DNA from 4 places in the Dactylosporangium sp. NPDC000521 genome. Region 1 is predicted to be linked to each of the others. Evidence: riboswitches for the same ligand, from Rfam matches in the RefSeq annotation. Region 1 holds a riboswitch; each other region holds the start of a gene.

What was found. Region 1 has a riboswitch for cobalamin ahead of cobN (cobaltochelatase subunit CobN). Riboswitches for the same ligand answer to the same signal wherever they lie in the genome.
Region 2: linked by a shared signal. The riboswitch ahead of ACFY3L_RS24390 (ribonucleoside-diphosphate reductase subunit alpha) and the one ahead of cobN (cobaltochelatase subunit CobN) in region 1 are both predicted to bind cobalamin.
Region 3: linked by a shared signal. The riboswitch ahead of ACFY3L_RS04500 (CbtB domain-containing protein) and the one ahead of cobN (cobaltochelatase subunit CobN) in region 1 are both predicted to bind cobalamin.
Region 4: linked by a shared signal. The riboswitch ahead of metE (5-methyltetrahydropteroyltriglutamate--homocysteine S-methyltransferase) and the one ahead of cobN (cobaltochelatase subunit CobN) in region 1 are both predicted to bind cobalamin.

The regions. Positions count from the first base shown of each region.
Region 1 covers NZ_JBIAYW010000011.1:9,431-16,775, forward strand. The annotation lists gene ACFY3L_RS32400 (precorrin-2 C(20)-methyltransferase) at 1-449, opposite strand, end outside; gene ACFY3L_RS32405 (precorrin-8X methylmutase) at 446-1,072, opposite strand; gene ACFY3L_RS32410 (precorrin-3B synthase) at 1,069-2,208, opposite strand; cobalamin riboswitch at 2,308-2,530, shown strand; gene cobN (cobaltochelatase subunit CobN) at 2,569-6,120, shown strand; gene ACFY3L_RS32420 (pyridoxal phosphate-dependent decarboxylase family protein) at 6,338-7,345, opposite strand, start outside.
Region 2 covers NZ_JBIAYW010000007.1:321,930-329,274, reverse strand. The annotation lists gene ACFY3L_RS24390 (ribonucleoside-diphosphate reductase subunit alpha) at 1-1,328, opposite strand, end outside; cobalamin riboswitch at 1,453-1,673, opposite strand; gene ACFY3L_RS24385 (SGNH/GDSL hydrolase family protein) at 1,833-2,576, opposite strand; gene ACFY3L_RS24380 (hypothetical protein) at 2,797-3,378, opposite strand; gene ACFY3L_RS24375 (C39 family peptidase) at 3,388-4,290, opposite strand; gene ACFY3L_RS24370 (DUF4118 domain-containing protein) at 4,550-6,523, opposite strand; gene ACFY3L_RS24365 (hypothetical protein) at 6,914-7,276, shown strand.
Region 3 covers NZ_JBIAYW010000001.1:940,465-947,809, forward strand. The annotation lists gene ACFY3L_RS04465 (discoidin domain-containing protein) at 1-495, shown strand, start outside; gene ACFY3L_RS04470 (SRPBCC domain-containing protein) at 669-1,106, shown strand; gene ACFY3L_RS04475 (ArsR/SmtB family transcription factor) at 1,093-1,425, shown strand; gene ACFY3L_RS04480 (hypothetical protein) at 1,696-2,358, shown strand; gene ACFY3L_RS04485 (hypothetical protein) at 2,337-2,741, opposite strand; gene ACFY3L_RS04490 (hypothetical protein) at 2,814-3,413, shown strand; gene ACFY3L_RS04495 (hypothetical protein) at 3,643-4,689, shown strand; cobalamin riboswitch at 4,769-4,900, shown strand; gene ACFY3L_RS04500 (CbtB domain-containing protein) at 4,937-5,152, shown strand; gene ACFY3L_RS04505 (CbtA family protein) at 5,167-5,898, shown strand; gene ACFY3L_RS04510 (zinc-ribbon domain-containing protein) at 6,633-6,848, opposite strand; gene ACFY3L_RS04515 (hypothetical protein) at 6,842-7,345, opposite strand, start outside.
Region 4 covers NZ_JBIAYW010000007.1:330,021-337,365, forward strand. The annotation lists gene ACFY3L_RS24390 (ribonucleoside-diphosphate reductase subunit alpha) at 1-329, shown strand, start outside; gene ACFY3L_RS24395 (ribonucleotide-diphosphate reductase subunit beta) at 320-1,366, shown strand; cobalamin riboswitch at 1,486-1,699, shown strand; gene metE (5-methyltetrahydropteroyltriglutamate--homocysteine S-methyltransferase) at 1,814-4,051, shown strand; gene ACFY3L_RS24405 (hypothetical protein) at 4,318-5,322, opposite strand; gene ACFY3L_RS24410 (PadR family transcriptional regulator) at 5,405-5,959, shown strand; gene ACFY3L_RS24415 (transcriptional regulator) at 6,232-7,345, shown strand, end outside.

The DNA of each region.
Region 1 (7,345 bases):
ACGAGCGGCCGGCCGAGCACCGCGGACGCGCCCGAAACGGAGGTGACGCCGGGCACGACCTCGGTCACGTAAGCGTGCGAGAGCCGCTTGTGCATGTGCATGTACGACCCGTAGAAGAACGGGTCGCCCTCGCAGAGCACGACCACGTCACGGCCGGCGTCGAGGTGCGCGGCGAGCCGGGCCGCCCACGCGTCGTAGTGCTCCTCGATGACGGCCCGGTAGTCGGGGACCTCCTCGGTGGTGACCGGATAGACGAGCGCCTCTTCGATCTGGCCCTCGCGAAGGTACGGCGCAGCGATCGAACGAGCGATGCTCCGCCCATGGCGGGCGCTGTGGAACGCGACGACGGGTGCGGCGCCGATCAGCCGGGCCGCCTTCATCGTCACGAGCTCCGGGTCGCCGGGGCCGAGTCCTACGCCGTACAACCGACCGGTGTCCACTGTGGTCATTCCTTCTCGTCCGCGATGGCGTTGACGGCGGCGGCCGTCATCGCGCTGCCGCCCCGGCGGCCGTGCACGACCAGATGCGGCAGGTCGGACGCCGCGAGCGCGGCCTTCGACTCGGCCGCGCCGATGAACCCGACGGGGATGCCCAGCACGGCCGCGGGCCGGGGCGCGCCGGCCGCGATCATCTCCAGGAGCCGGAACAGCGCCGTCGGCGCGTTGCCGATGGCGACGACCGCGCCGTCGAGCCGCGGACCCCACAGGTCCAGGGCGGCGGCGCTACGGGTGGTGCCCAGCTCGCGCGCGAGCGCCGGGACCCGCGGGTCGCGCAGCGTGCACAGGACCTCGTTGTCGCGGGGCAGCCTGGCGCGGGTCACGCCGGAGGCGACCATCTCCGCGTCGCACAGGATCGGGGCGCCGTCGCGCAGGGCCGCGCGGGCGACGCGCACCACGTCGGCGCTGTACCCGATGTCGGAGGCGAGGTCGACCATGCCGCACGCGTGGATCATGCGGACGGTGACCTGGGCGACGTCGGCGGGCAGCGCGGACAGGTCGGCCTCGGCGCGGATCGTCGCGAACGACTGACGGTAGATCTCGGCGCCGTCCTTGACATAGTCGTACGCCGTCATGACTGAAGACGGTAGCCGTCGGCGGTCGCGAGCATCTCCACGTGCCTTCCCTTCGGTGCGCCGCAGCGCCGTTCGCAGCCGACCCAGTGCACCGGCAACGCATGGTCAAGGCCGCTGAGGACGGCGGCGCGGGCGTCGGCGCGCACGTCGGCGAGGGCCTTGGCGCAGCCGGGCCGGCCGGCGCACGCGGTGACCCCGGCCCACGGCGACGCGGGATCGGTGACGAGGCCGGCGGCCGTCAGCAGTGACTCGAGAGGTCCAGCTTCTTCGACCGGCACGTCGGGCACGACGACGGTCCGCCACGGCGTGACGATGATCTCTCCCGGCGCGGCCGCGACGAGCGCCGCCGACTGCTCCGGTGTCAGCAGCCCCAGCGGTACGACCACCGTCAGCGCGACCAGTCCCCCGACCTGCGGGGTCGATCCGATCGCCGGCCCCGGCGAGCCCGCGAGCCGGCCGGCGCCCGAGCTGAGGGCGCACCCCAGGCGGGCGGCCACCCGCGCCGGGCCGTCGGTCAGCTCGGCCAGGCGCCACGCGGTGCCGCCCTGCGCCGCGCGCTCGTCGAGGAACGCCCGGGACGCCCGGAGCAGCAGCTCAGCGGAGTTGTCGCCGGCCCGGCACTCTGTCGGGGCCCCGGCGAGGAGGAGGCGGTCGCCGTGCAGGCCGACGTCGCCGCCGAGCGGGGACACGTCGCCGCGCCCGTCGTCGACGGTCACCAGGAACCGGCCGGGCAGCGCCGCCAACGCGGGGTCGGCGCACAGGCCGGCGTCGAACGCGGCCACCACCGGCCGCACGTCCAGCTCGCCGCGGCCGTCGCGGCCGCTGAGCGGGCTGGCGACGATGTTGCGGACCCGCTCGTGGGTGTCCGACGGCAGCAGCCCCGCGGCGGTGAGCCTGGCCGCCAGCTCCGGCGATGCGTCCGGCCGCAGCGCCCTGACCTGCACATTTCCGCGTGAGGTGAGCTCCAGGGCGGGGTCGCCGAGGTCCGCGGCGGCGGCACGGAGGACCGCGAGGGCGGCGACGGTCAGCCGCCCGCCGGGCAGCCGGACGCGGGCCAGCCCGCCGTCGGCCGCCGCGTGGACCTGCACGGCGCCCGGGCACCGGTCCGGAGCGTCGCGTCCACTGGCAGCCTGCACGGGCCGGATACTACTGCGCAGCGCCCCACCCGGCCCACGAAAGCCGACCGAGCGAGCCGCCCAACAGGTCACAGAGGGCCAGCTTGACTCAAGGAAGCGGGGAACGGCAGAGTTGGCGGTGCTGTACGGCGACGTGTGGAGGAAGCCGGTGTGAATCCGGCGCGGTCCCGCCACTGTGACCGGGGAGTGGACCTCCGACGACGGCCACCGGGCCCAGCGCCCCGGCGGCCGGAGACGACGGCCACCGGGTGCGAGCCCGGGAAGGCCGGAGGCGAGCGCCGATCCGGGAGCCAGGACACTCTCCGCCGCCGGACCTTTCCCGACCGACTTGGGGCGCGGACCCCGAGGGAGGACCCCGGCGTGATCCTGCTGCTGTCGACGTCCGACACCGACCTGCTCAGCGCCCGTGCGAGCGGCGCGGCGTTCCGGCTGGCCAACCCGTCCCGCCTCACCGTGGAGGAGCTGCCGGCCCTGGCCGACGGCGCCGACCTGGTCGTGGTCCGGTTCCTGGGCGGCTACCGCGACTGGCAGGAAGGGTTCGACACGCTGCTGCGCCTGTCACTTCCGGTGGTGCTGCTCGGCGGTGAGGCGCTGCCCGACGCGGAGCTGATGCGCCACTCGACGGTGCCCGCCGGCGTCGCCGCGGAGGCCCACGCCTACTTCACCGAGGGTGGCCCCGCCAACCTCGCCGAGCTGCACAACTTCCTCTCCGACACGGTCCTGCTGACCGGTCACGGGTTCGCGCCGCCGGTGAAGACCCCCGCGTGGGGACCGCTGGACCGGGATTCCAAGGCTGAGGGCCCGACCGTCGGGATCATCTACTACCGGGCGCACCACCTGGCGGGGAACACCGCGTTCGTGGAGACGCTCTGCGAGGCGGTCGAGGACGCGGGCGGGCGGGCGCTGCCGGTGTTCGCCTCGTCGCTGCGGGCCGCCCCGGCGGAGCTGCTCGACACGCTGCGGCAGGCCGACGCGCTCGTCGTCACGGTCCTCGCGGCGGGCGGCACCCGGCCCGCCGACGCGCAGGCCGGCGGCGAGGACGGGGCATGGGACGTCGGCGCCCTGGCCGCGCTCGACGTGCCGATCCTGCAGGGGCTGTGCCTCACGAGCTCCCGCGACACCTGGGACGCCAACGACGACGGGCTGTCGCCGCTGGACACCGCGACGCAGGTCGCGATCCCGGAGTTCGACGGGCGGATCATCACGGTGCCGTTCTCGTTCAAGGAGATCGACGCCGACGGGCTCACCGTCTACGTCGCCGACCGGGAGCGGGCCGGCCGGGTCGCCGGGACCGCGGTCGCGCACGCCCGGCTGCGGCACCTGCGGCCCGAGGACCGCAAGATCGTGCTGATGCTCAGCGCGTACCCCACGAAGCACGCGCGGATCGGCAACGCGGTCGGCCTGGACACGCCCGCGAGCGTCGTGCGGCTGCTCGAGGCGATGCACGCGCAGGGGTACGTCGGCGCCGACGGCTTCCCGAAGGACGGCGACGCGCTGATGCACACGCTCATCGCCGCCGGCGGGCAGGACGTGAACTGGCTCACCGAGGACCAGCTGCGCGGCAACCCGATCCGGATCTCCGCCGCCCGGTACCGGAGCTGGTTCGACACGCTCCCCGCCGACCTGCGGGAGGGGATGGAGCGGCACTGGGGACCGGCGCCCGGTGAGCTGTTCGTCGACACGTCCCGCGACCCCGGCGGCGAGATCGTCCTGGCGGCGCTGCGCGAGGGCAACGTCGTGGTGATGGTGCAGCCGCCGCGCGGGTTCGGGGAGAACCCCGTCGCGATCTACCACGACCCCGACCTGCCGCCGAGCCACCACTACCTGGCCGCGTACCGGTGGCTCGCCGACGAGTTCGGCGCGCACGCGGTCGTGCACGTCGGCAAGCACGGCAACCTCGAGTGGCTGCCGGGCAAGACCGTCGGGATGTCCGCCTCGTGCGGTGCCGACGCGGCGCTCGGCAACCTGCCGCTCATCTACCCGTTCCTGGTCAACGACCCCGGTGAGGGCACCCAGGCGAAGCGGCGGGCGCACGCCACCCTGGTCGACCACCTGATCCCGCCGATGGCGCGCGCGGAGTCGTACGGTGACATCGCCCGCCTCGAGCAGCTCCTCGACGAGCACTCGACGATCGCGGCCCTCGACCCCGCGAAGCTGCCGGCGATCCGCGGGCAGATCTGGACGCTGCTGCAGGCCGCGCGGCTCGACCACGACCTGGGCCTGGCGGACCGGCCGGGCGACGACGGGTTCGACGAGCTGATCCTGCACATCGACGGCTGGCTGTGCGAGATCAAGGACGTCCAGATCCGCGACGGGCTGCACGTCCTCGGTGTCGCGCCGTCGGGCGAGGCGCGGATCGACCTGGTCCTGGCGATGCTGCGGGCCCGGCAGCTGTGGGGTGGCACGGTCGCGCTGCCCGGCCTGCGCGAGGCGCTCGGCCTGACCGAGGGCTCGACCGCCCGCGTCTCGGTCGACGAGGCCGAGTCGCAGGCCCGCGCCCTGGTGGCGGAGATGGAGTCCAGGGGCTGGCCCACATCCGACATCACCGACATTTCGGATTCGCCGGATGTGGTACGGGTGCTGGAGTTCGCGGCACGGGAGATCGTGCCACGGCTGGCCCGTACCGGCGACGAACTGACGATGGTCCTGCACGCCCTGGACGGTGGTTATGTGCCGGCGGGGCCGAGCGGGTCGCCGCTGCGCGGGCTGATCAACGTGCTGCCGACCGGGCGCAACTTCTACTCCGTCGACCCGAAGGCCATCCCGAGCCGGCTCGCGTGGGAGACGGGGCAGGCGATGGCCGACTCGCTGCTCGCCCGCTACAAGGCCGACCACGGCTCGTGGCCGCGCTCCGTCGGCCTGTCGATGTGGGGCACCAGCGCCATGCGCACCGCCGGCGACGACATCGCCGAGGCGCTCGCGCTGCTCGGCGTCCGGCCCGTCTGGGACGAAGCGTCCCGCCGGGTGGTCAGCCTCGCCCCCATCGACCTCGCCGAGCTGGGCCGCCCCCGCATCGACGTCACGATGCGCATCAGCGGCTTCTTCCGCGACGCGTTCCCGCACGTGGTCGCGCTGCTCGACGACGCGGTGCAGCTGGTCGCGGCGCTGGACGAGTCCCCTTCCGACAACTTCGTCCGCGCCCACGTCGCCGCCGATGTGGCCGCGCACGGCGACGAGCGCCGCGCCACGCTGCGCGTCTTCGGGTCCAAGCCGGGCGCGTACGGCGCCGGCATCCTCCCCCTCATCGACAGCCGCAACTGGCGCGACGACGCCGACCTGGCCGAGGTGTACGCGGTGTGGGGCGGCTACGCGTACGGCCGCGGCCTGGACGGCCTGCCCGCCCGCGGCGACATGGAGGGCGCGTACAAGCGGATCAGCGTGGCGGTCAAGAACACCGACACCCGCGAGCACGACATCGCCGACTCCGACGACTACTTCCAGTACCACGGCGGCATGATCGCCACCGTCCGGGCGCTGACGGGCCGCGCCCCCGCCGCCTACGTCGGCGACAGCACCAACCCCGACGCCGTGCGCACCCGTACCCTGAGCGAGGAGACCGCCCGTGTCTTCCGCGCCCGCGTCGTCAACCCCCGCTGGCTCGCCGCCATGCGCCGCCACGGCTACAAGGGCGCCTTCGAGCTCGCCGCCACCGTCGACTACCTGTTCGGCTTCGACGCCACCGCCGGCGTCGTCGCGGACTGGATGTACGAGAAGCTCGCCGAGTCCTACGTCTTCGACCCCGAGAACCGCAAGTTCCTCGACGAGTCCAACCCGTGGGCCCTGCACGGCATCACCGAACGCCTCCTGGAAGCCGCCGACCGCAACCTCTGGGAACACCCGGAACAGTCCACGCTCGACGCCCTGCGCCAGGTGTACCTCGAAACCGAAGGCGACCTCGAAGACAACCACTGAGCTGCGCTGCGCTGCCGCCCCACCGCCGCCGCGGCGGGTCCCGGCGGTGATGCTCACCCGCACCCCGATGCGCCGCTCCGCGGCGTGATGCGACTGCTGCGTGCGTCCTGACCCGGGGGTAGGCCGTGCCCTCCCCGGGTCGTGTGATCGAAGTTGTCGGGGTGGCCGTCTTCGTCCTTCGAGCATCATCGCGGCGGCCCGCGCCGGCGCCGCCTGGTCAGGAGGCGGCGAGGCGGAGGATCACCTCGGCGGCGCGGTCGATGTCCGACTCGTCGGTGGAGTGGTTGCTGACGGAGAAGCGCATGGCGGGCTGGCCCTGCCAGGTGGTGCCGCTGACCCAGCAGGTGCCCTCCTCGCGGACATGGTGGATGAGGGCCGGGGTCTGCGGGCCGAAGGTGAGCAGGACCTGGTTGAGGACGACCTCGTTGAGGACGGCGTCGCCCATGTGGGTGGCGAAGCGGGTGGCGAGCGCACAGGAGCGGTCGACGAGGGCCTCGACGCCGGTCCGGCCGAGGGTGCGCAGGGCCGCGTACACGGGGAAACCGCGCGCACGGCGGGAGAACTCCGGGTTGTGGTCGAGGGCGTCGCGTTCGTTGCCGCCCGCGTGGACGAGGTACGCGGCGCGGACCCCCATGGCGGCGCGGTGGGCCTGGGGGTGGGCGCAGAAGACGAGGCCGGAGTCGTAAGGGACGTTGAGCCACTTGTGGGCGTCGGTCGTCCAGGAGTCGGCCCGGTCGACGCCCGTCACGAGGTGCCGGTGGCGGGCGCTGGCCGCGGCCCACAGGCCGAAGGCGCCGTCGACGTGGACCCAGGCGCCGCGCGCGTGGGCCATGTCGCAGATGGCGGCGATCGGGTCGCACGCGCCGGTGTTGACGTTGCCCAGCTGGGCGCAGACGATGACCGGGCCGTCGATGTCGTCGAGCGCGGTGTGCAGCGCGTCCGGCCGCATGCGGCCCTGGTCGTCGACGCCCACCGGCACCAGCGCGGCGGTGCCGATGCCGAGGAACCGCAGCGCGCGGTCGATGGTCGAGTGCCGGTCGGCGCCGGCGACGACCGTGATGCGCGGGGCGCCGTGCAGGCCGCCGGTCTCGACGTCCCAGCCGACGCGGCGCAGGACCTCGTGACGGGCCGCGGCGAGCGCGGTCACGTGGCTCATCTGCGCGCCGGTGACGAAGCCGACCGAGGTGTGCCCCGGCAGGCCGAACAGGTCGCGGAGCCAGCCGCC
Region 2 (7,345 bases), on a different contig from region 1:
GTGCACAGGTTCGACAGGTGGATGGTGTTGCCGGGTGCGCCCGTCTGGTTGGACAGCGTGTTGGACCGATCCTTGAACGTCATCCACCCGTTGCCGGTCTGCGCCAGGGTGCGCATCATCCTGCCGTACAGATCCCTGGCCTTGACGGTTCTCACGGCGTGCTTCTCGGCCGCCCGGTACGCCTCGTCGAACGCCGCACCGAACAGGTCCGGCAGCTCGGGAGCGTCGGACGGGTCGATCAGTGACCAGTCGGCGTCGGCCTCGACCCGGCGCATGAACTCGTCGGGGATCCAGTTGGCGAGGTTGAGGTTGTGGGTGCGGCGGGCCTCCTCGCCGGTGTTGTCCCGCAGCTCCAGGAACTCCTCGACGTCCGGGTGCCACGGCTCCAGGTACACGCACGCCGCGCCCTTGCGCCGGCCGCCCTGGTTGACCGCGGCGACCCCGGCGTCGAGCGTCTTGAGGAACGGCACGATGCCGTTGGACCTGCCGTTGGTGCCGCGGATCAGCGCCCCTCTGCCACGGATCCGCGACCACGAGATGCCGATCCCGCCGGAGAACTTCGACAGCTTCGCCACCTGGTGGTAGCGCTCGTAGATCGAGTCGAGCTCGTCCCTGGGCGAGTCGACGAGGAAGCACGACGACATCTGCGTGTGCGCGGTGCCGGAGTTGAACAGCGTCGGGGAGCTCGGCAGGTACGCGAGCGAGGACATGAGCCGGTAGAAGCCGATCGCCTCACCCGGCGTCGTGGACAGCCCGCAGGCGACCCGCAGCAGCCAGTACTGCGGCGTCTCCACGACGAGCCTCGACGAAGGGTGGCGCAGCAGGTAGCGGTCGGCGACGGTCCGCAGCCCGAAGTACTCGAAGCGCAGGTCGCCGTCCGGGTCGACGGCGTCGTCGAGCTTGCGGGCGTTGCGGGCCACGAACCCTGCCGTGGCGTCGCTGATCAGGCCCTGCTGGTGCGCGTGCCGGACCGCCTGGCTGAAGCTCGCCACGCCCTGCCCGCGGACCTCCTTGTCGACGTACGCAGCGAGCAGCCTCGCCGCCAGGCGTGAGTACTGCGGCTCCTCACCGATCAGCTCCGCCGCCGTCTGGATCGACAGCTTGTCCAGCTCCGCCGTCGTCGCACCGTCGTACAGGCCGCTGATCGTCTTCGTCGCGACCCGCAGCGGGTCGACCTCGTCCAGGTCGGCGACCCACCGCTCGACCGCCTTCACGATCTTGTTGACGTCGACCGGCTCCAGCTCGCCGTCGCGCTTGCGGACCCGCATCGCGTGCCGCCGCTGCTCCGGCGCCTTCCCCGTCGCCACCTGGTCCTGCGTCACCGTCATGTGTCCCCCTCGTCGCCTGCTCATCACCACCGGACGAGCGCAGGGGGAAGCCGCCACAGAAGGGCGCACAGCGCCCGGCGATGGCGTCAGCCGTCCCACGCGGCATCCGACCACCGCACGCCGTCCCGGCGCACGGTGCGCTGGCAGGTCTTCGGACTCGCGGGCATGACCCAGGATCGATCCGGGGCCGCCTACTGGCCGTCGCTTCCCAGGCCTCGCGGCCCAGTGCTTGATGACGGCGGTCGTTCCCACTCACCGCTGCGGGGCAGTCCCGGACTCACACCGGGTTCCCTGTTGCCACGACCGCCCCGGAAGGGCGGCCGAACCAGCTGCAAGCGACACCATATATGGGTGCGGGTCGGAATTCACAACCCAAGATGCTGTGCCGGCGTGTCGCGCCGTGCGCAGGGCCCTCAGCCGCGGCGACCACCCAGGTCCGCCAGTCCGGCGGGGTGCGCCTTATGCCGCAGGGTGTAGGCGGTCACCCGCGAGGCGCCTGCCCGCTCAGGAGACGCTGGTCCATGCCGGATACTTCGCCGCGCGTCCGTCGCCGGACGAGCGGCCACGGACCCGGCGCAGCACCCACGGCAGGACGTGCTGGTGGTAGTACCGGGCCTGGACGATCAGCCCGCGGGACGCCGCCGCGGTGTCGTCGAGCCGGTGCTCGGCGTCGGCGACACCCAGGGCGGCGAGGACGAGGCCCGCGACCCGGCGGTGGCCGGCGGCGTTGAGGTGCAGCCGGTCCGCCGACCAGTACCCGGCCCGGCGCAGCTCGGTGTCGCCGAAGCAGTCGACGAACAGCACGCCGTGGCGGGCGGTCAGCTCCCGTACCGCCTCGGTGAGCTGCTCGGCGCGGCGGCGCAGCACCCGTCCGAGCGGCAGGTGGTCCGACGGGTCGGCGCCGCTGAGGACCATGAGACGGACCCCGGCTTCGTCGCAGCGCTCGATCGCCCCTTCGATGAGCCGCACGAGGTACGGAAGGTCCGCGCCGCGGCGCATCATGTCGTTGCCGCCGCCGTTGAGCGAGACCAGCGTCGGCGGCGGCGACATCGCCAGCGCGGCGTCCAGCTGCGTGGTCACGATCGGCTCGAGCAGCCTGCCCCGGATCGCCAGGTTGGCGTACTGCCACTGCGGGTCGGCGGCGCCCAGCGCGGCCGCGACCAGGTCGGCCCACCCGCGCGGGATGCCGTCCGGCCGCTCGTCGCCCATGCCCTCGCTGAAACTGTCCCCGATCGCCACGTACCGCATGACCCGACGATACCGAGCCGATCATCGCGGCCCGATCAGGGTTGTCCGTACCGGAATCTTCCGGAAATGTATTGACGACATCGAATGGGCGCAGGCTGGTAGAACCTGGTGTCCGGCACGGCGGGAGACCGGACGCGGCCGTGAGCCGCCGGTCTCCCGCTGTGCCGAGCCGATCGCGCTGCTGAGAAACGGTGCGGTAGGGCCGGCCGGGCGACGACCGTCAGGCCGGCGGTGGCGGGGGAAGCGACGGCCGGGACCGGGCGTATTCGGCGAGGTCGCTGAAGAACTCCGCCGTGGACATGCTCTTGCCTTCCTTGCCGATCGGTGACGGCTGCAGCGGCACGAGCAGGTCCTCGGCGGACGAGTGCAGCCACAGCGCCGTCAGGTACAGGCTGGGAACGCGCAGCAGGCGCAGCTCGAAGCCGGCCGCCTCGAGCTTGGGCAGCTTCCGGACGACCTTCATGGCCTTGTCGGTGGCGTCGACGAACGGACCTTCGTTGACGTTGGCGAACCGCTGGGTCCCGTCCGGTGCGGGCATGGTCTCGGCGCTGGCGACGACCTGCCCGCCCGATTCGACGAGATAACGCCAGCCGGCCGGCTCGGCCCGGTCGAGGCCGCCTCCCGCGGCGATGTCGTCCGCCCCGAGGGTGAAGACCTGATGCGGGCTGGACACGTCCAGCTGGTCCGCCCGGGCGCCGCGGAGCGCCTTGGTGTGGAAACCACCGTGGGCGGCGATGGTGTGCAGCCTGGATTTGACGTGGTCGTGTGCGCCCGACGGCGGTTCGGGCAGGTGCAGCGGCATGTGGTCCCCTCAGCGCTTGGTGGTGTACGAGTAGCGCCACGTCCCGATGTTCTGGTATCGGGCGCAGAAGTCGTCATAGGTCCAGGTGGAGCTGCCGTAGCCGGGATCGGCGACAGTGACGTACTCGACGCCGTTGATCTGTTTGCGGCCGTGCACCGCCAGGACGTGGGAGTTGCCGTCCCGCCAGACGACATCGGCGATGAACGGTGCGCCCTTGGCGAGCTCGTCGGAGATCTGCGCGACGGTCAGCGTGGTTCGCAGATCCTGATTGAGCCGCCCGAGGCGCTGCATCGGGGTCTGCGGCCAGTTGCCCCGGTTGCATGCTCCGGCCCCACCCGCACCGCAGCAGTCGTTGCGTCCCCACTCGGTGTTCGCCAGCGTGCATTGCGTGAGAGTGGTGGCCGGATTGTAGAACTTCTCGACGCTGACCGTGCACGCCGACCAGCACCAGTAGGTCTGCTGCTGTCGCTCCATCACGAAGTCCAGCAGCTGGTCGTCGCGGGCCAGAAAGAACGATTCGTGCGCACCGCCGTTAGCGTTGAGCTGGCAGTTCACAATTCCGCCGCCGCCGTCGGTGCGGGTGGTGACGCCCGAGCCGACCAGGCGCAGAAATGTGCCGGGAAATGCGGTCGACTCGAACGAGAATGAGCCGTTCGACTGGGCCCGGAGGTTGAACTTGTGGTTCGCGCCGCCGTTGGCGTTGAACTGGCAGTTGACGGTCCCACCACCGGCTCCGGTGGTGGGGACCCCGGTGCCGTCCATGCGCAGGAACACGTTCGGGGAGGCGACCGATTCCACCGAGTAGGAGCCGTCGGCCTGGGGGCGGAGCACGAATCGTTCCTTGGCACCGGCATTCAATTGGCAATTGACGGTGCCGCCCGGTCCGGCACCGTTCACCGAGGTGCCGTCCATGCGGAGGTACACGTTGTCAAAGAACGTGGATCTGATGGTGATCGGCGCACTCCCGAGAGTCGCTAGATCGGCTTGCGTCAATGGCACAGTGACCTCTCCTTTGGTTTCGGAATGTCATTGACCTTAGCCGGAATCAATATCTCATTCGACCGTTGTGGCGTTGATGTGCTCTCGGGCGCGTGTTGCGACGAAAGTGGATAGAACGTGCCAACAGCGCTGAGAATCGTCATGTGTGGGCATTGAGCCGCCGGAGCGGGAGTCAGGTCCGGCGCTCGTTCGCGCCCCGAGCGCAGCCCGGCAGCGTGGCGGAAGAGCACCGCGCCGCGCGCGGTGGAGCGCCGTGGACGTCTCCGTGTTCGAGGTTTCCGTGATGGAGCGGGATCTCGGCCGTCAGGGTCGTTCCGTGCCTCGGCGGGCTGACGACGGTCAGCCGGCCGCCCAGTGCTTCGACCCGGTCCTGCAGGCCGATGAGCCCGGTGCCCAGGCTCATGTCGGCACCCCCGACGCCGTCGTCGCGGATGGACAACCGGATCGTCGTGTCGTCCGCCCTCGCGGCGACGAAGACGACGGACGCCCGGGAGTACTTGGCGGCGTTGGTCAGTGCCTCTGCCACGACGAAGTACGCGGCCACTTCGACCCGCTCGGGCAGGCGCTGCCCGATGTGCAGGTCGACCTCGGCCGGCAGCGGGTTCCTGCGGGCGAGGGCCCTGAGGGCCGGCGCGAGACCGCCCTGCGACGACAGCGCCGGGTGGATGCCGCGGCTCAGCTCGCGCAGGTTCTGGTGCATGTCGGTCAGGCCCTGCACGCCCTGGCGCAGCAGGTCGCGGACCGTGGTCAGCTCGGCCGGCACGGCGTCGGCGGCCATGCGCAGTTCCAGCGCGAGCGACACGAGCCGTTGCTGGGCACCGTCGTGCAGGTCCCGCTCGATCTTGCGGCGCGCCTCGTCGGCCGTGGTGACGAGCCGGGCGCGGGAGATGATGAGCTGGGCCCGGTTGTCGGCGTTGGCGATGGCGGTGGCGACGAGGTCGGTGAAGCCGTGGAGGCGTTCCTCGGCGTTGGCCGGTATCGGTTCCCGCCTGGAGGACATGAGGACGGTCACGCCCCACAGGTCGCCCTCGACGAGGATGGGCACGCCGACGGCGGAGTGGACCTCCATGGTGCGCTCGGCCGGCGCGATCGGGCTTGTCGCCGTCTCGTCGTCGTCCACCCGGGCATTCCGCCTGGTGTGCAGGATCGTGGCGGTGATGTTGTCTCCGGTGATGTTGACGTTCGTCGGCGGCAGCGCGTTGCCGGATTCGTCGCAGCCGGACACCCGGGTGCCGGTGCCGTCGGGCTCGTAGCGGACCAACGCCGCGGCGAAGCCGTGGAAGAGGTGGCACAGCTCCCGCGTCACCGCGGCGAACACCTCCGCCGGTGCGGCGCCGCACGCGACGAGCGTCGCCACGCGACGCAGGGCGGCCTGCTGCTCCATCAGCTCCGCGGACTCGCGCTCGCTCGCCCGCAGCGAGGTGAGGATGCGCTCCCGGTCCCGTACGGCGCGCATGACGGCCTTCAGCGACGGGAGGAGCCGAGCGCCGACGCGTTCCATTGTCGCCGGCGGGGTGCCGGCCGGCAGTCGCAGGACGCCCGGCACGGTGCCCCGGTCGTCCAGCGGAATGACGATGTCGGGTCCTTCGCGCGGCGCGTCGCCGAGCTCGATCGCCGCGCGCGGCAGGTTGAGCAGGTCCGCCAGGTGCCGCGAGGCCACGGCCAGCGCGCCGGGCACGTCGTCGCTGCTGAGCGTGGTGCGCGCCAGTTCGGCGCCGAAGTCGGCCTCGGCTCTTCGCTGGGATGCCTCGACCGCGCGCGACCGGGCCAGATCGGCGATGCCGCTGATGAGGATCGCGGCGACCATGAACACGACGACCTGACGCAGGTCACGCCGCAGCGTGAGATGGAGCCCGGCCGGCGCGACCAGGAAGTAGTTGTAGGCGATGGTACTGACCGCCGCCGTCGCGACACCCGCCGTCGCGCCCCAGACGGTCGCCATGATGAGAACGCCGAGCAGATAGATCTCGCCGCTCTGGCCGGTGCCGGCGGCCGGGCGCAGCGCGAGCAGCACCAACGTCTCGACCGCGATCAGCATCACGGCGACCGGGATTCCCAGCGGTGCCGGCGGCGGGGCCGTCGGCAGCAGCCGCGCGAACGTCGCCCGCACCCGGCTGGCGACACTTGGCTCGCGGTCCAGCGCCACCGAGACCGGATACCGCGCACCGCGGCGGTCCGCATCGCCCCGCCACCGGCTTGCACGTTGAAACATGGCCTTCGCCTCTCTGCGACGCCCCGTCCAAACGTACGCCGCGCGGATTGAACGGTGGCCGGGGATGTGGCCGGGGATATGGTGCGTTCGGTGTGGTTTGGCGGCTGTTCGGGGTGGTATCAGACCAGTTGGTCCAGAAGAGGAGGGGCCATGTTTCATCGAATCGGCCTTGCGCTCAGTGCCGCCGTGCTCACCGCAGCGGGTGTGGCCGGTGTACCGGTGGCGGCGAGCGCCCAACCCACCCCGGCCCCACCTGGCGGTGGTGTCGCGACCACAGCACCCAGTCCGGGTCCGACAGCAGGCGAGCAGCGGCAACACGGGGACATGCTCAGGGGCGTCGAGCACGGCGAGGGCACCGTCCAGACCAAGAACGGACTGGTGCACGTGGCCATGCAGAAGGGCACGCTCACGTCCATCTCGGAGTCGTCGGTCACCGTGAAGTCGGCCGACGGCTGGACCAGGACGTGGACGCTCGGCAGCGACCTGCGGGTCTTCGAGAGCCGGCACACACTGCAACCTGGTGTTCTGAAGGCCGGCTCGAACGTCACCATCGCCGGCACGACCAGCGGCACGGGTGACAGCGAGACCTACACCGCCCGGTTCGTGCGGCTGCACGAGCACGGCGGCATGCAGCCGTCGGCCCCGGCGACACCGCCGGCCGGAACGCCATCACCAACTGGCATGTAACGCCACCCACGCGTCGTCGTCGGCGACCGCCCGCCTTCGACCAGGGCCTCAGGTGAGGCGCGGCGTCGT
Region 3 (7,345 bases), on a different contig from region 1:
GAGGTGCTCGGCGGCGACATCCGCAGTAAGGAGAGCTTCGGCGACTTCCGGCTGCACGTCGAGTTCTGGCTGCCCGCGCTGCCGCCCGAGGTGACCGGGCAGCAGCGCGCCAACAGCGGCATCTACCTGCAGGACCGCTACGAGCTGCAGGTGCTCGACTCGTTCGGTGACCCGAGCATCGGCATCGACGAGTGTGCGTCGATCTACAACAAGATCGCGCCGACCAGCAACGCCGCGACCGCCCCGCAGACGTGGCAGACGTACGACGTCACGTTCCGCGCGGCCCGGTTCGGCGCGTCGGGCACGAAGACGGAGAACGCCCGGGTCACGGTGGTGTGGAACGGCGTGACCGTGCACAACAACGTGGCGATCGACGGGCCGACCGGCAACGGCGCCGCCGAGGGCCCGTCCGCCGGCAAGATCCGCCTGCAGGACCACGGCGACCCCGGCGCGAACCTGTTCTACCGCAACATCTGGGTCGAGCCCATCGCCTGACCCCGCTCATGCACGAAGGGGGCGGCCCGGTGCCGCCCCCTTCTCATGTCGCCGTGAACACCACCGCGCGGCCCGCCGCGGCGGCGCGGTGGTAGAACGTACGGTCCGGTTGACGCAACCATGTGATTGCTATACGTTTGACGCAACTGAGTGGTTGCTACATGGAGGCGGACATGACATTCCCCGACCGGATCGAGCGCACCCTGCGGCTGGCCCACCCGCCGGAGAAGGTGTGGGCGGCGCTGACGACCGCCGAGGGCCTCGGCACCTGGTTCGGCAACCGGGCCGAGGTCGACCTGCGCGTCGGCGGCACGGCCAGGCTCATCTGGGACAGCGGCGACACCGCCACCCTCACGATCACGCGCGTCGACCCGCCGCACGTCTTCGCCTACACCTGGCCCATCTACGGCCTGCCCCAGGACGATCCGCGCCGCAACCAGGTGGAGTTCACGCTCACGCCCACCGCGGACGGCACCACGTTGACGATGGTCGAGAGCGGCTTCGCGCAGGTGCCGGACGAGACCGTGCACAACACCGCGTACACCGGCAACACCAAGGGCTGGACCAGCGAGCTCGGCGAGCTCGTCGCGTACCTCGATGGACAGGCCTGATCCGGAGGCGGTGGCACAGGAGGTCTTCGTCGCCCTGGCCGACCCGAGCCGGCGGGGGATCCTCGCCGCGCTCGCGGCCGGGGGGCCGGCCACCGCCACCCAGCTCGCCGGGCAGCTGCCGATCACCCGGCAGGCGATCGCCAAGCACCTGGGCCTGCTGGCCGAGGCGGGGCTGGTGGTCGCCGAGCCGGGCGAGCGGCGGCGGGTCCGGTTCCGCCTCGACTCGGCGTCGATGAAGGTGGCCCAGCAGTTCCTCGCCGCCCTGGCGCGGGACTGGGACGGGCCGCTCCTGGCCCTGCGCGACCGGCTCGACGACTGAGCGCCCCACCGGACAAAGACCACATTCGGCACCGAACGGCTTGGGTCGGAATCGTCCCCGGCCATGCGTGCGGGTGACTGGTAACGTCCAGACGTGGATCTGCTACGGGTGGAACACCGTCACGTGGAATTGGCCGATGTTGACTTCTCGGGCCGTTCGTTCGACACGTTCGGTGCCTATGGCGGAACTTTTCTTCGATGTAACTTCTCGGAAACTTCCTTTGAAACGTTCAGCGTCGGCCATCAGAGCCAGACGCGATTCGTCGACTGCGTGTTCCGGCGCACGAGGTTCCCGCTGGGCAACACGTACCTCGGCGACGTGCGCTTCGAGCGCTGCCTGTTCGACAACGCCCGGATCCGGGAGCTTAACACCGAATGCGCGGAGTTCGTGGAATGCGTGTTCCGCGGCCGGGTGTGGCACACCGTATTCAACGGCGCCACCGGCGCCATGGCCGGCACCCCTGGCCGCAGCCGCAACGAATGGCGCGGCAATGACTTCACCGACGCCGAGCTCGTCGACGTGGACTTCCGCGACATTGACCTGCGTGCGCAGCGCTGGCCCGCCGACGGGGCCGAGTACGCGCTGATCGACGACGTCGACTCGCGGGCCGCGGCGGCCGTCGCCGCCATCCAGGCCGCACCCGACGGCACGTGGCCGGAGCCGGCGCTCGCCGTGCAGGCGATCGAGTTCGTGTGCACCGGGCGCCCGCGCGACCCGAACGGGTTCGTGCTGGTGCGGCGCAAGGAGCTCGGCCACCGGCTGCCGCCGAAGGTCCGCGAGCAGCTGTGGACCCTGCTGGTGTCCGGCGCGCCGGGCGTGTCCGGCGTGTCCGGCCGCGCGGACGGCCAGCTCGGGTCCGGCCGCACGGACCAGCTCGGGTCCGGCCGCGCGGACGACCAGCTCGTGTCCGGCTACGCCGACGACCAGGAGTAGAGCGAGCGTCCCTGCGCGACCGCGGACCTGGCCAGCCCGGCGAGCGCGACGAGCCGCGCGGCCTCCCAGTCCTCCAGCAGGTACCGGTCCGCGTAGCCACGGATCTGCCCCTCCTCCAGCCGGGTGAGGGTGTCGACGAGCTCCGCGTTGATCCGCACCGTCCACGGCCCCAGGAACTCCGGGTCGTCGGCCCGGCGCAGCGGCTCGTCCCGGCCGAACTCGCTCGGGTCCCGCCCGTCGATCTCCGCGGCGAACTCCTCGACCTCGAGGATCCAGCCTTTGCAGTCGACGTACGGCCAGTCGTTGCCGGCCGGACCCAGCTCGAGGTCCAGCGCCGCCAGCTCCTGCTCGGTCGCGGCGAAGTAGTCCATCATCACGCCCACGGACCGACATTATCGCGGCCCGTCGATCCCGGCAGCGCTCGGCGCCGCTCACCCGCGAGCTATCCTGCCGGCATGGACGCGCTGCGGCTGCACCATGCGGAGCTGGAGAAGCTGGCCGGCGGGGAGGAGCTGCGGGCCGCCGTCCACTGCCGGACGGCGTTCGGCGGCGAGCGGCCGCGGCGCTCGCGGCACGAGCTGGAGCAGCTGGTGGCCGGCGCCCCGGCCGAGGTGCGGGACGCGGCGGTGGCGGCCCTGCGGGACACGCCGGACGCCGAGCCGGAGCAGGCGTGGGAGCGGGTCGTCGCGGTGCTCGTCGGCGCCGACTCGGTCATCCGGGTCGAGGTCGACAAGGCGATCGGCGGGTATGCGGTCACCGGGCCCGCCGACTCGTGCGCGGTGCAGCTGGACCGGAGCATCGGGGACGCGTCGATGGTCCACTGTGTCGTCACGGACCGGCGGCTGGTCCTCGCCGACATGGACGACGACCTGCGCGGCTTCCGGCTGCGGGCGGCAGTGCCGCGCACCGCGGTCCTGCGGGCCCGGCGCGACGGCAGGTTCCTCCAGCGCGGCCGGGTCGTCGTCGACTTCGCCGACCTGTCACAGCTGGCGCTGCTCACCGGCGTGTTCGGCACAGGCCGCGCCGACGCGCTCGTGGCCGCGCTCGCCGGATAGGGCCGGCCGCCACCAGGCGGAGGCCGCCGCGCATCCGGCGCGACGTCTCGTCCGGATGCCTGCTGCCGGTCGGCGGCGGATGGCGACGGTCGGGCCGAGCACGCGCACGCGGCAGCCGCGCCGGCTCGCAGGACGGCGCCGCCGCCGACAAGCACCACCCACGGGCGTCCACGCGGCATCCCGGGTCACGGGGCAGCAGCGGCAAGGCATCGGCTGCTATAAATGCGGCGTGAAGCGACGGCACATGGGGCTACTCGTCCGGATCGTCCTGGCGGGCGTCCTCCTGCTCGCCGGATGGCAGATGGTGGCGGCCGGCACGAGCACCGCCGCGCAGCGGCAGCAGGAGTCGGCGCAGCGCATCGCGGACTACACGCCGACCTGCGACGGCAAGACGATGCGGCCGCTCGACACGTGCCTGGTCTACGGCGGCACCCGTGACGATGGCGGCACCTACCAGCAGATGGTCGACCGGTACGCGAAGGAGAACTCCCCGGAGGCGATCGCCGGGCAGGACCGGGCGTGGCGGATCCTCGGGTCCGCGGCGCTGCTGCTCGGCGGGCTCGCCCTGCTGTTCTTCGTGCTGTCGCTGGTCGAGGTGGTCCGGTTCGGCGCCGACGAGCCGCTGGCGGTGATCGCCCCCTACCAGACCCGATGCTTCATCTTCGTCGTCGCCGGCGTGATCGCGGCGATCGCGTGGGGCGTGGCGTTCACCTCCGGTGGCACCGGCTCCTGGATCACGGGCGGGGTCGGCACGCTGTTCTGCCTGTTCGCCGGCGCCGGGGTCGTGTCGTCGCTGCGGACGCGCATCGGCCGGAAGCGGTGGGCGAAGCGGCGCGGCTACACGTTCGAGCGGTCCGACCCGGTCCTGGCGCTGCGGCTCGGCTGGTCGCAGTTGCAGCCGGCCGCGGGCGCCGTCGTCACCGGCACGTTCCGCGACCGGGCGTTCCACGTGTTCGACTTCGTCGAGAAGGACCGCCGGCACACGGCGCTCGTGCTCGCCCTGCCGGGTGAGGTGCCGAGCCTCTCGGTGCAGCCGAGGAACTCGGCCGGCGCGCGGCTGACCGGCGCCACCGGTCAGCACTGGGCGGATCACGGTCCGCAGGTCGCTGCCGCCGCGGACAAGCACTACCCGTGGGCGTTCACGGCGAACGGCAGGCTCATCCGGGCGAAGTACGCCGAGTTCCTCAGCCCGACCGGCGCGTCCCTCGACCGGCGGCTCGACGGCCTGCACAAGGTGGGTACCGATCTCGCCGCCCTCACCCCACCGAGAACTTGATCACCCTTGCGCCGGCCGCCGGCCACGCTGACCAGCGGCGCGGCGCGCGATTCTCGTGCCCGAATCGGCCGTTCGATTGACACGCTGGTACGCCGTCCGTACCGTCCGAAACGTACACGTGACAGTGAACGGAAGCCGGTGCAAGCCCGGCACGGTCGCGCCGCTGTAACCACGCAGGTGGGAGTCAGACCCGGGCACGGTCACGACAACGCTCGATGGGACGCGAAATCCCGCAGGAGGCTGCATCATGGCATCGATCTCGGCTCTTCCCACCCCGGCCACCGCACCGGCCCCGATCCCGCTGCGGCAGATCCTGCCGTGGGCCACGTTCGGCGTCGTGCTCGCCGTCGTGCTGCTGTACTTCGTCGGCGCCGAGCAGGGCATCACCTCGGTCGTGTCGGGTTCGACGGTGCACGAGTTCGTCCACGACGGCCGGCACCTGCTCGGCTTCCCCTGCCACTGAGCCGGGGCGCCAGCATGTTGAATGCGCGGACGCTCCTGGTCCGCGGCATGATCACCGGCCTGGTCGCCGGTGTGGCCGCGTTCCTGTTCGCCTACCTGTTCGGCGAGGGCCCGATCAACGACGCGATCGCGTTCGAGGAGGCCCACGCCGCCGACCATGAGCACGGGCCGGTCAGCCGGACCGTGCAGAGCACGCTCGGCCTGGCCACCGCGTCGGTCGTGTACGGCGTCGCGCTCGGCGGCCTGTTCGCCATCGCGGTCGCGGTCACGATCGGGCGCATCGGCCGGCTCAGCGCCCGCGCCACGGCCGCTGTCGTCGCCCTCGCCGGGTTCGTCGGGGTGGCGCTCGTGCCGTTCCTGAAGTACCCGGCCAACCCGCCCGCGACCGGCAACGCGGACACCCTGCAGCAGCGGACCGGCCTGTACTTCCTGATGATCGTCATCGGGGTCGCCGCCGTGCTCGGCGCGATCGTCGTCAGCCGGTCGCTGCAGCCGCGCTTCGGCACGTGGAACGCGACGACCCTCGCGGTCGTCGGCGCCGCGGCCGTCGTGGGGGTCGCGATCGCCCTGCTGCCGGCGGTCAACGAGGTGCCCGACGGGTTCTCCCCGGTGCTGCTGTGGCGGTTCCGGCTCGCGTCGCTCGGCACCCAGGCGGTCACCTGGGCCACGCTCGGCCTGCTGTTCGGCTACCTCACCGAGCGCAGCCAGCGCCCGGTCGTGTCGGACGCGCACCCGGTGGCTGTCTGACCGATTCGGTTCCTTGAAGGCGGCGGAGCGGTGTTCCGTCGCCTTCACCGTTTCCCAGGCCCGCGGCGTCAGCTCTCCCTTCGCCGAGGATGACCCGCACCGGCTCCTGTCAGCGGGCCACTGCGACGCCGCCGCCTCACCCGTTTCGCGGCGGCTTCCGGTGTGCGCGCGGATCCTCCGTCGCCGACGCCCCGATCAACCGGTCGACGGCCACCTTGAAGCAACCTTCGCGGGACAGCGGTAGGCCCGGCGCTGGGCGGCGCCTCCCGGCCTCGGGCCGCGACAGCCCGCTCGCGGATACGCCCGTCCGCGGCGGCAGCGGCTCTCTGGTCAGCCCTCGGCGGCGGCGCACTCCCGCGGCCGCGTGCCGGCCCCGTCGATGAGCCGCTCCACCTCGGCGCGGCGCACGCCCGACCACGGCCGTCGCTGGTGCACACCCGATTGCCGACTTCCGGTCGCCAGTTGCCGGTAGCCCACGAACCAGGCCGCCACGCCGCCGTTCAGCGGCCGTGCGCAAGGGCAGCCCTCGCGTGACCCACCCCACCACCGATCGCTGGTCCTTCCCAAACCAGCCGCACGCCCCCGCCCTCAGCGGCCGCATGCATGGGCGACCTTCGCGGTGCGTGCCTGGTTACCGATTGCCGGATTGCTGGCAATCGGTAAAGAATTCCTGGTCGTGATCGATGCGTCGGCGGTGCCGGCAGAGCACCGACGGGTCCGTGGCCGGCTGGGCTTCAGTGGATGTTGCCGGGGTCCACGTCGCGGGAGGTGCCGCAGGCGGTGCACTGGACGGTGTGCTTCACCCGCAGCGGGATCAGCGGGATGAAGAACAGCGACAGCTTCAGGACGCGCTTGTAGAGCGGGTGGGCGGCGGTGTTGCCGCAGTGAGGGCAGCGCAGGGTCAGGGTGCGCAGGTGGGTCGCGCGCCAGCCCCAGCCGAAGATCAGCACACGGCCATCGTAGCGGCGCGGCGTCGGGTCGTGACGGCGGCGGCCGTGAGGGTGAGGGCGGACAGGCAGGCGAGGAAGAGCATCGCCACGTATGGGTCCTGGACCTCGATGCGGCTGTTCGCGAGGTCGTCCGCGGGGGTCAGGGCGGCCGGGACGAGGTCGGGGATGAGACGGGGCGGGCCGTACACCGACAGCAGCACGACACCGCTGAACACCAGCAGCGGGGCGAGCACGCCGACGGACAGGGCCGCGAGGACGCCGCCGCGGGCGAGGAGGGTGGCGGCGACGCCGCAGCCGATCGTGAACAGGGCGCCGCCGAGGTTGGTGGGCAGCGGCGGGAACGCGACCTGCAGCGCCAGCCAGACCCCGGCGGCGGCGCACGCGGCGGCGACGCCGGCGGACAGGGCGCGGCCGGTGACGGCGGTGCGGGCGGCGGTCAGGGCGAGGAACCCGATCAGGTAGCTGGTCAGGAGCACCGCGAAGACCGGCACGACGGT
Region 4 (7,345 bases), on a different contig from region 1:
AGCTGTACCGCACCGCATGGGAGCTCCCGCAGCGGGCGCTCATCGACCTCGCAGCGGCCCGCGCCGCCTACGTCGACCAGTCGCAGTCGCTGAACCTGTTCATGAGCGCACCGACCATCGGCAAGGTCTCCTCGATGTACCTGTACGCGTGGAAGGCCGGCCTGAAGACCACGTACTACCTGCGGTCCCGCCCGGCCACGCGCATCCAGCAGGCCACCGTGGCGGTCGCGCCGGTGAAGCCCGCTGTCGTGCCCCTGCTCACCGTCCCGGGCGCCGAGGCGCTCGCCTGCTCCCTGGAGAACCCCGAATCGTGCGAGGCATGCCAGTGACCGCCATCCCCGAACCCCGCCTGATCGCCGGCGTGCGGCCGACGCTGCTCGACCCGGGCATGGACCTGACGCTGCGGCCGATGCGGTACCCGCGGTTCTTCGACCGGTTCAAGGACGCCATCAAGAACACCTGGACCGTCGAGGAGGTCGACCTGCACAGCGACCTCGCCGACCTGACGAAGCTCTCCCCCGCCGAACGGCACCTCGTGTCCCGCCTCGTCGCGTTCTTCGCCACCGGCGACACGATCGTCGCCAACAACCTCGTGCTCAACCTGTACCAGCACGTCAACAGCCCGGAAGGCCGGCTCTACCTCTCCAGGCAGCTGTTCGAGGAGGCCGTCCACGTCCAGTTCTACCTCAACCTCCTCGACACCTACGTCACCGACGACGCCGAACGGTCCGCGGCGTTCGCCGCGGTGGAGAACATCCCGTCGATCGCCCGTAAGGCCGACTTCTGCTTCAAGTGGATCGACTCGATCTTCGAGCTGCGCGAGCTGAAGACCCGCGACGACCGGCGGGCGTTCCTGCTCAACCTCATCTGCTTCGCCGCGTGCATCGAAGGTCTGTTCTTCTACGGCGCCTTCGCCTACGTGTACTTCCTGCGCTCCCGCGGCCTGCTGCACGGCCTCGCCTCGGGCACGAACTGGGTCTTCCGCGACGAGTCGATGCACATGGCGTTCGCGTTCGACGTCGTCGACACCGTACGCGCCGAGGAGCCCGACCTGTTCGACGCTGACCTGCAGGACCAGGTCCGGCAGATGCTCGCCGAGGCCGTCGAGTGCGAGGTGCAGTTCGCCGCCGACCTCCTGGAACAGGGCATCTCCGGCATGTCGTTGCCCGACATGCGCGAATACCTGCAGCACGTCGCCGACCGGCGGCTCGCCACTCTCGGCATCGCGCCGCTGTACGGCAGCCGCAACCCGTTCGCGTTCATGGAACTGCAGGACGTGCAGGAGCTGTCGAACTTCTTCGAACGCCGCGTCTCCGCGTACCAGGTGGGCGTGACGGGCACGGTCAGCTTCGACGACGACTTCTGACCGGCGGTCCGCTGCCGTCCTGCGCCGCGTCGCGCAGGACGGCAGCGGCACCGCACAGTTGTGACGAATCGCTGTGTCACATGGTGGGTGGCCGGGTTCCGGAACCGCCGGGCACCCGTAGGATGGTCGGCAGTGCTGGTTCGCGCCGTTCGTGAGGACGGGGCGTCGTAAGAGGGAACCCGGTGCGACACCGGGACTGCCCCGCAGCGGTGAGTGGGAACGACCGCCGTCATCGAGCACTGGACCGTGAGGTCTGGGAAGCGACGGCCAGTAGGCGACCATCCGTGGTCATGCCCGCGAGTCCGAAGACCTGCCCGCACCGCGCACACCGACCGGTGTGCGCCGCCGGCGACCCCTCGGGAGGGTCAGGGCGGAAGCGGGACGCGCCGTCCCCTGCCTCCTCCCCTCCCTTGAGGTCGTCGCGACTTCGAGGGAAGGAGCCCTGTGGTGAGCACCGCATTCGGGCAGAGCACCGTCCTCGGTTACCCGCGCATCGGCGGGAACCGGGAGCTGAAGAAGGCCGTCGAGGCGTACTGGGCGGGCCGCATCGACGCGGCGGTCCTGGACGAGACCGCGGCCGGGCTGCGGGCCGAGGTGTGGCAGACGCTGCGCAACGCCCGGCTGGACGCGATCCCGTCCAACACGTTCTCCTACTACGACCACGTCCTGGACACCGCCGTCGCCGTCGGCGCGGTCCCGGCCCGGTTCGCCCGGCTCGGCCTGTCCGAGCTGGACACGTACTTCGCGATGGCCCGCGGGGTCGAGGCCGAGCCGGCCATGGAACTGACGAAGTGGTTCGGCACGAACTACCACTACCTGGTGCCGGAGATCGACGCGGACACCGTGTTCGCGGCCAACCCGGTCAAGGCCCTCGGCGAGGTCGCGGAAGCGGGCCGTCTCGGCATCACCACCCGGCCGGTGCTGGTCGGCCCGGCGACGTTCCTGCTCCTGGCGAAGGGCGCGGACCCGTTCGCCCGGCTCGACGACCTCGTCGAGGTGTACGCGCAGATCCTCACGGTCCTGGCCGCGGCCGGCGTGACCTGGGTGCAGCTGGACGAGCCCGCGTACGTCGCGGACCGCACCCCGCAGGAGATCGACGGGCTGCGCCGCGCGTACACCCGCCTCGGTTCGCTGACCGATCGGCCGCGGCTCTTCGTCGCCACCTACTTCGGTGAACTCGGCGACGCCCTCCCGGCACTGCTGCAGACCCCGATCGAGGCGATCGGCCTGGACCTCGTCGCCGGCCCCGGCAACCTCGAACGCCTCGCCGCGTCCGGACCGCTCGGTGGGAAGACGATCGTCGCCGGGCTCGTCGACGGTCACAACATCTGGCGCACCGACCTGCGCACCGCGGCCGTCCGCGGCGCGACCGTCACCGCCCTGGCCGACCACGTCGCAGTGTCCACGTCGTGCTCGCTGCTGCACGTGCCGGTCGACCTGTCCGTCGAAACCCGGCTCGACCCGGCGCTGCACGAGCGGCTCGCCTTCGCCCGGCAGAAGGTGGACGAGGTCGTGCTGCTCGGCCGGGCGGTCCGCGACGGCACCGCCCACCTGCCCGCGCCGCTGCCGCCGGTCCCCGCCGCATGGCGCGACGCGCCGGTCCGGGCCCGGCTCGACGCGCTGTCCCCGGCGGACCGGCGGCGGGGCTCCTATGCCGTCCGGGCGCGGGTGCAGCAGGAGCGGCTGCTGCTGCCGGACCTGCCGACCACGACGATCGGGTCGTTCCCGCAGACCGCCGAGCTGCGCGAGGCCCGCGCCGCGGTCAAGGCAGGCACCCTCGACGCGGCTGGATACACCGTCCGGATGCGCGAGGAGGTCCAGCGCGTCATCCGCCTGCAGGAGGACCTCGGTCTCGACGTCCTCGTGCACGGCGAACCCGAACGCAACGACATGGTGCAGTACTTCGGGGAGCAGCTCGACGGGTTCGCCGCCACCGACCACGGCTGGGTGCAGTCGTACGGGTCCCGCTGCGTCCGCCCACCGATCATCTACGGCGACGTGGCCCGCAAGGCACCGATGACCGTCGAGTGGTCGGCCTACGCGCAGTCGCTGACCAGCAAGCCGGTCAAGGGCATGCTCACCGGCCCCGTCACCATCCTCGCCTGGTCGTTCGTGCGCACCGACCAGCCCCTGGCAGACACCGCCGACCAGGTCGCCCTCGCCCTGCGCGACGAGTGCGCCGACCTCGAGGCGGCCGGGATCACCGTGATCCAGGTCGACGAACCCGCCCTGCGGGAGACCCTGCCGCTGCGCAAGGCCGACCAGAAGGCGTACCTCGACTGGGCCGTCGGCTCGTTCCGGCTGGCGACCAGCGGCGTCGCGGACGGCACGCAGATCCACACGCACCTGTGCTACTCCGAGTTCGGCGAGGTCATCACCGCCATCGACGCGCTCGACGCCGACGTCACGAGCATCGAGGCGTCCCGCTCGAAAATGGAGGTCCTCGACGACCTCGCCGCCATCGGGTACAGCCGCGGCGTCGGACCGGGCGTGTGGGACATCCACTCCCCGCGCGTGCCGTCCCACGACGAGGTCGCCGGCGCGCTGCGCCGTGCCGTCACCGCCGTGCCGGCCCACCGGCTCTGGGTCAACCCCGACTGCGGCCTGAAGACCCGAGGCTACGCCGAGGTGGAGGCGTCGCTGCGGCGCCTCGTCGCGGCCGCCGCCGAACTGCGCGGCGACTGACGATCCACTACCGCCCGGGCGGGCGCCTCACTCCGAGGCGCCCGCTCGGCCCCGTTCGGCACAGCGTGATGAGCATCCTCATCGGCGAGGGCCCGTTCTACCGCACCGGCCAGGAGTCGTTGGAGTCCTCGCACCGCATCTTCCACAAGGCGTTCCCGGGCGGGTTCTCCTGGGAGGTCCTGGATGTGCTCAGCCCGGCGGCGGCCGTCCGGCTCGGCTCCGGATCGCCGTCGCCGTCCACAATGGACGCTCTTGGTGCACCGCCGTCAGGCGCCCCGGCCCGAGGCGTGCCGCTGCAGCGTGGACTCGGGCAGGCCGGACTCGGCGGCCAGGGCCCGCCACGTCGCGCCCTCCGCTCGCCGGTGCGCCGCGTACGCGGCGACCGAGGTGAAGCCGAACGGTGCGGCGGCGCTCGAGCTGCGGCTCGCGGCCCGGTGCCGCTTCGTCGCGTGCGGGACCGCGGCGATGCCGTGCCGCTCCATCGCCGCGAGGACCGACCAGCGCGTCACCCCGGCCTCGGCGGCGATCGCGGCGACCGTGCGGTGTTGCCGTAGGTGGCGGTGGCGGAGGTACGCGCCGACGCCGGCATGACCGGCGGCCCGGGCGGCCGGCAGCAGCCGGGCATCGCCGGGGTGGGTGCGGATCCGCGTGCGCTGCGCGGCGAGGTCCGGCGCGATCGCGGGCAGGTGCCGGGACAGCCAGTCCTTGTGCAGCCCGGCCTCGCGGCTGATCGCGGCCAGGCTCCGTCCGCTCGCGAGACGGTCCCGGACGTAGCCGGCGAAGGACGCGAACCCGAACTGGGCCGCGACCTTCGCGCTGACGTCGGACAGGTGCTGCTCGGACCGCTGCCGGTTGCCTTCGGCGCGGGCCGCGGGGCGAACACCCGCCAGGGCCGCGAGGGTCTTCGCGAGGCGCTCCTGCGGATGCGGCCGGCCCCGGGCGGCCTCTGCGGCGGCGGCCGTCAGGGCGCCGCTGCGCGCCCGGACCCGGGCCGCCGCCTGCGCCTGCTGGACGGCCGGCTCGCGACGCTGGCGGGCCCGCAGCGCCTCCGCGCGCCGCTGCCGGGTCAGCCGGCCCGCCAGCGAGTTGCCGACCTCCAGGCCGAACGCGGCGATGTAGGCGGCCTTGGTCCAGCCGTGCACCCGCAGGTGGCTGGCCACCGACAGGTACCAGCGCCCGCACAGGTGGCAGCAGACGCGGTCGCCGTCGCTGAGCAGGACGCCGACCGGCGCGTGGATCGGCGTGCCGTCGCCGAGGTGCCCCGCGATCACGCCGCACCTCCCTGAACTGGTAGTCGCAATGAGACTACTGAGGATGCGACGCGGACGGAACCCCGCGCCGTAGGCTGACGCGATGGGTGAGCTGCCGTCGCTGTCCCTCGCCGACTGGGTCGTGCTCACCGTCGTCGACGAGCGGCCCACCCACGGCTTCGCGATCGCCGCCCTCACCGCCGAGGACGGCGCGCTCGGCCGGGTGTGGCACATCCCCCGCCCGATCGTCTACCGCTGCCTGGACCGCCTCACCGGGCTCGCCCTGCTCCAGGTCGAGACCACCGAGGCGGGCAGCCGCGGCCCGCAACGCTCGATCCTCGCCATCACCCCGGCCGGATCGGCGGCGGTCGCCGAGTGGCTGCACGAGCCGGTCCGGCACGTGCGGGACATGCGCTCCACGCTGCTGGCGAAGCTGGCCCTGCTCACCCGCCGCGGCGACGACCCCGCCGGCCTGATCGCCGCGCAGCACGACATCCTGGTCCCGGTGCGCGACACACTGCGACGCCGGCACGCCGCCGCGTCCGGCTTCGACCAGACCCTACTCACGTGGCGACTGGAGAACACCGAGGCCGCCGTGCGGTTCCTCGACGCGATCGGCCGGTCGGCCGCGCCGCTGTCACCGGACGGCGCCCACTGATCGGTGGCACCGTGGACCACCGCGGCCTCGGGCCCGATCTCGACACGGCGATCCGGCGGCAGCAGGCGGCAGCAGGCGGCCTTCGCAACACCGTCACCGCGCCCTGATCGCTCGTGCGGCTCCGGAGCGCCGCGCACATACGGAGGGCACGCGGCAGGTGACTTGCACCGGCGGGGCAGGTTGCGCAGCCCCCGCGGCGGATGCACCCTTGGTGGACGAGCCCGGCGGCGACCTGCGGTCCTGCCTGGCAGGGCGCCAAGTAGCGGGAGCTGATGGGAAACGCGTGGCTCGCCGACGTCGGCACGGACCCGCAGCGGCGGGCCCGTGAGATCGCGGCCGCCCACGAGCGGTTCCTGTCCACCCGCGCGTTCGCCGGGACCGGCCCGGGGCTGCGGGACGTCGTGGCCAGGTCCTGGCAGCGGTCGTCGGCGGCGCGGGTCGGCCAGGACGCGAGCCCGCCGGTCCTGCTCGCTGACGACGACCTGTCCGCCTACCGGGCGGCGCACCCGCTCTCCCGGGTCATCGGTGTGCTGCGGCAGCTCGTCGGCGACACGGCGGACGACGGCGACTACCTCATGGCGGTGTCCGACGCCGCGGGCCAGCTGCTGTGGGTGGAGGGTCACCGGGTCGCCCGGGCCCGCGCCGAGCGGATGAACTTCGTCGAGGGCGCCCGGTGGGACGAGGCGCACGCCGGCACCAACGCTCCCGGCACCGCGCTGGCACTCGACCACGAGGTGCAGATCTTCGCCACCGAGCACTACCTGCCGTCGGTGCAGGCGTGGACGTGCTCGGCCGCGCCGATCCACGACCCGGTCACCGGGCAGGTGCTGGGCGTCGTCGACATCACCGGCGGGCACGGTGTGGCCAACCCGCTGAGCCTGGCGCTGGTCCGCTCGGCGGCCCGCGCCTCCGAGGCCGAGCTCGCCCGGCAGCTCCACGCACCACCCCGGCTGTGGGCGCCCGGCGCACGACTGTCCGCGCTCGGCGGCAGCGACGGCATCCTCCACCTCGACGGGCGGACGATCCGGTTGCAGCGCCGCCACACCGAGCTGCTGATCATGCTGGTCCTGCACCCGGACGGGCTGAGCGGTGAGCAGCTGCTCAGCCTGCTGTACGACGACCAGGCGAACCCGGCAACGCTGCGGGTGGAGCTGAACCGGCTGCGGCACGTCGTCGGGGACCTGCTCCTCTCGCGCCCGTACCGGCTGCGCACGGCTGTCGGCGCGGACTTCGCCGACGTGGCGGCCGCGCTGCGGAGCGACCACCTCGACCGAGCCCTCGCCGGCTACCCGGGACCGCTGCTGCCGAGCTCGGAGGCGCCCGGGGTGGCCCGGCAACGGCAGTGGCTGCACACCCAGCTCCGCTCGGCGGTGCTCGCCTCGTCCG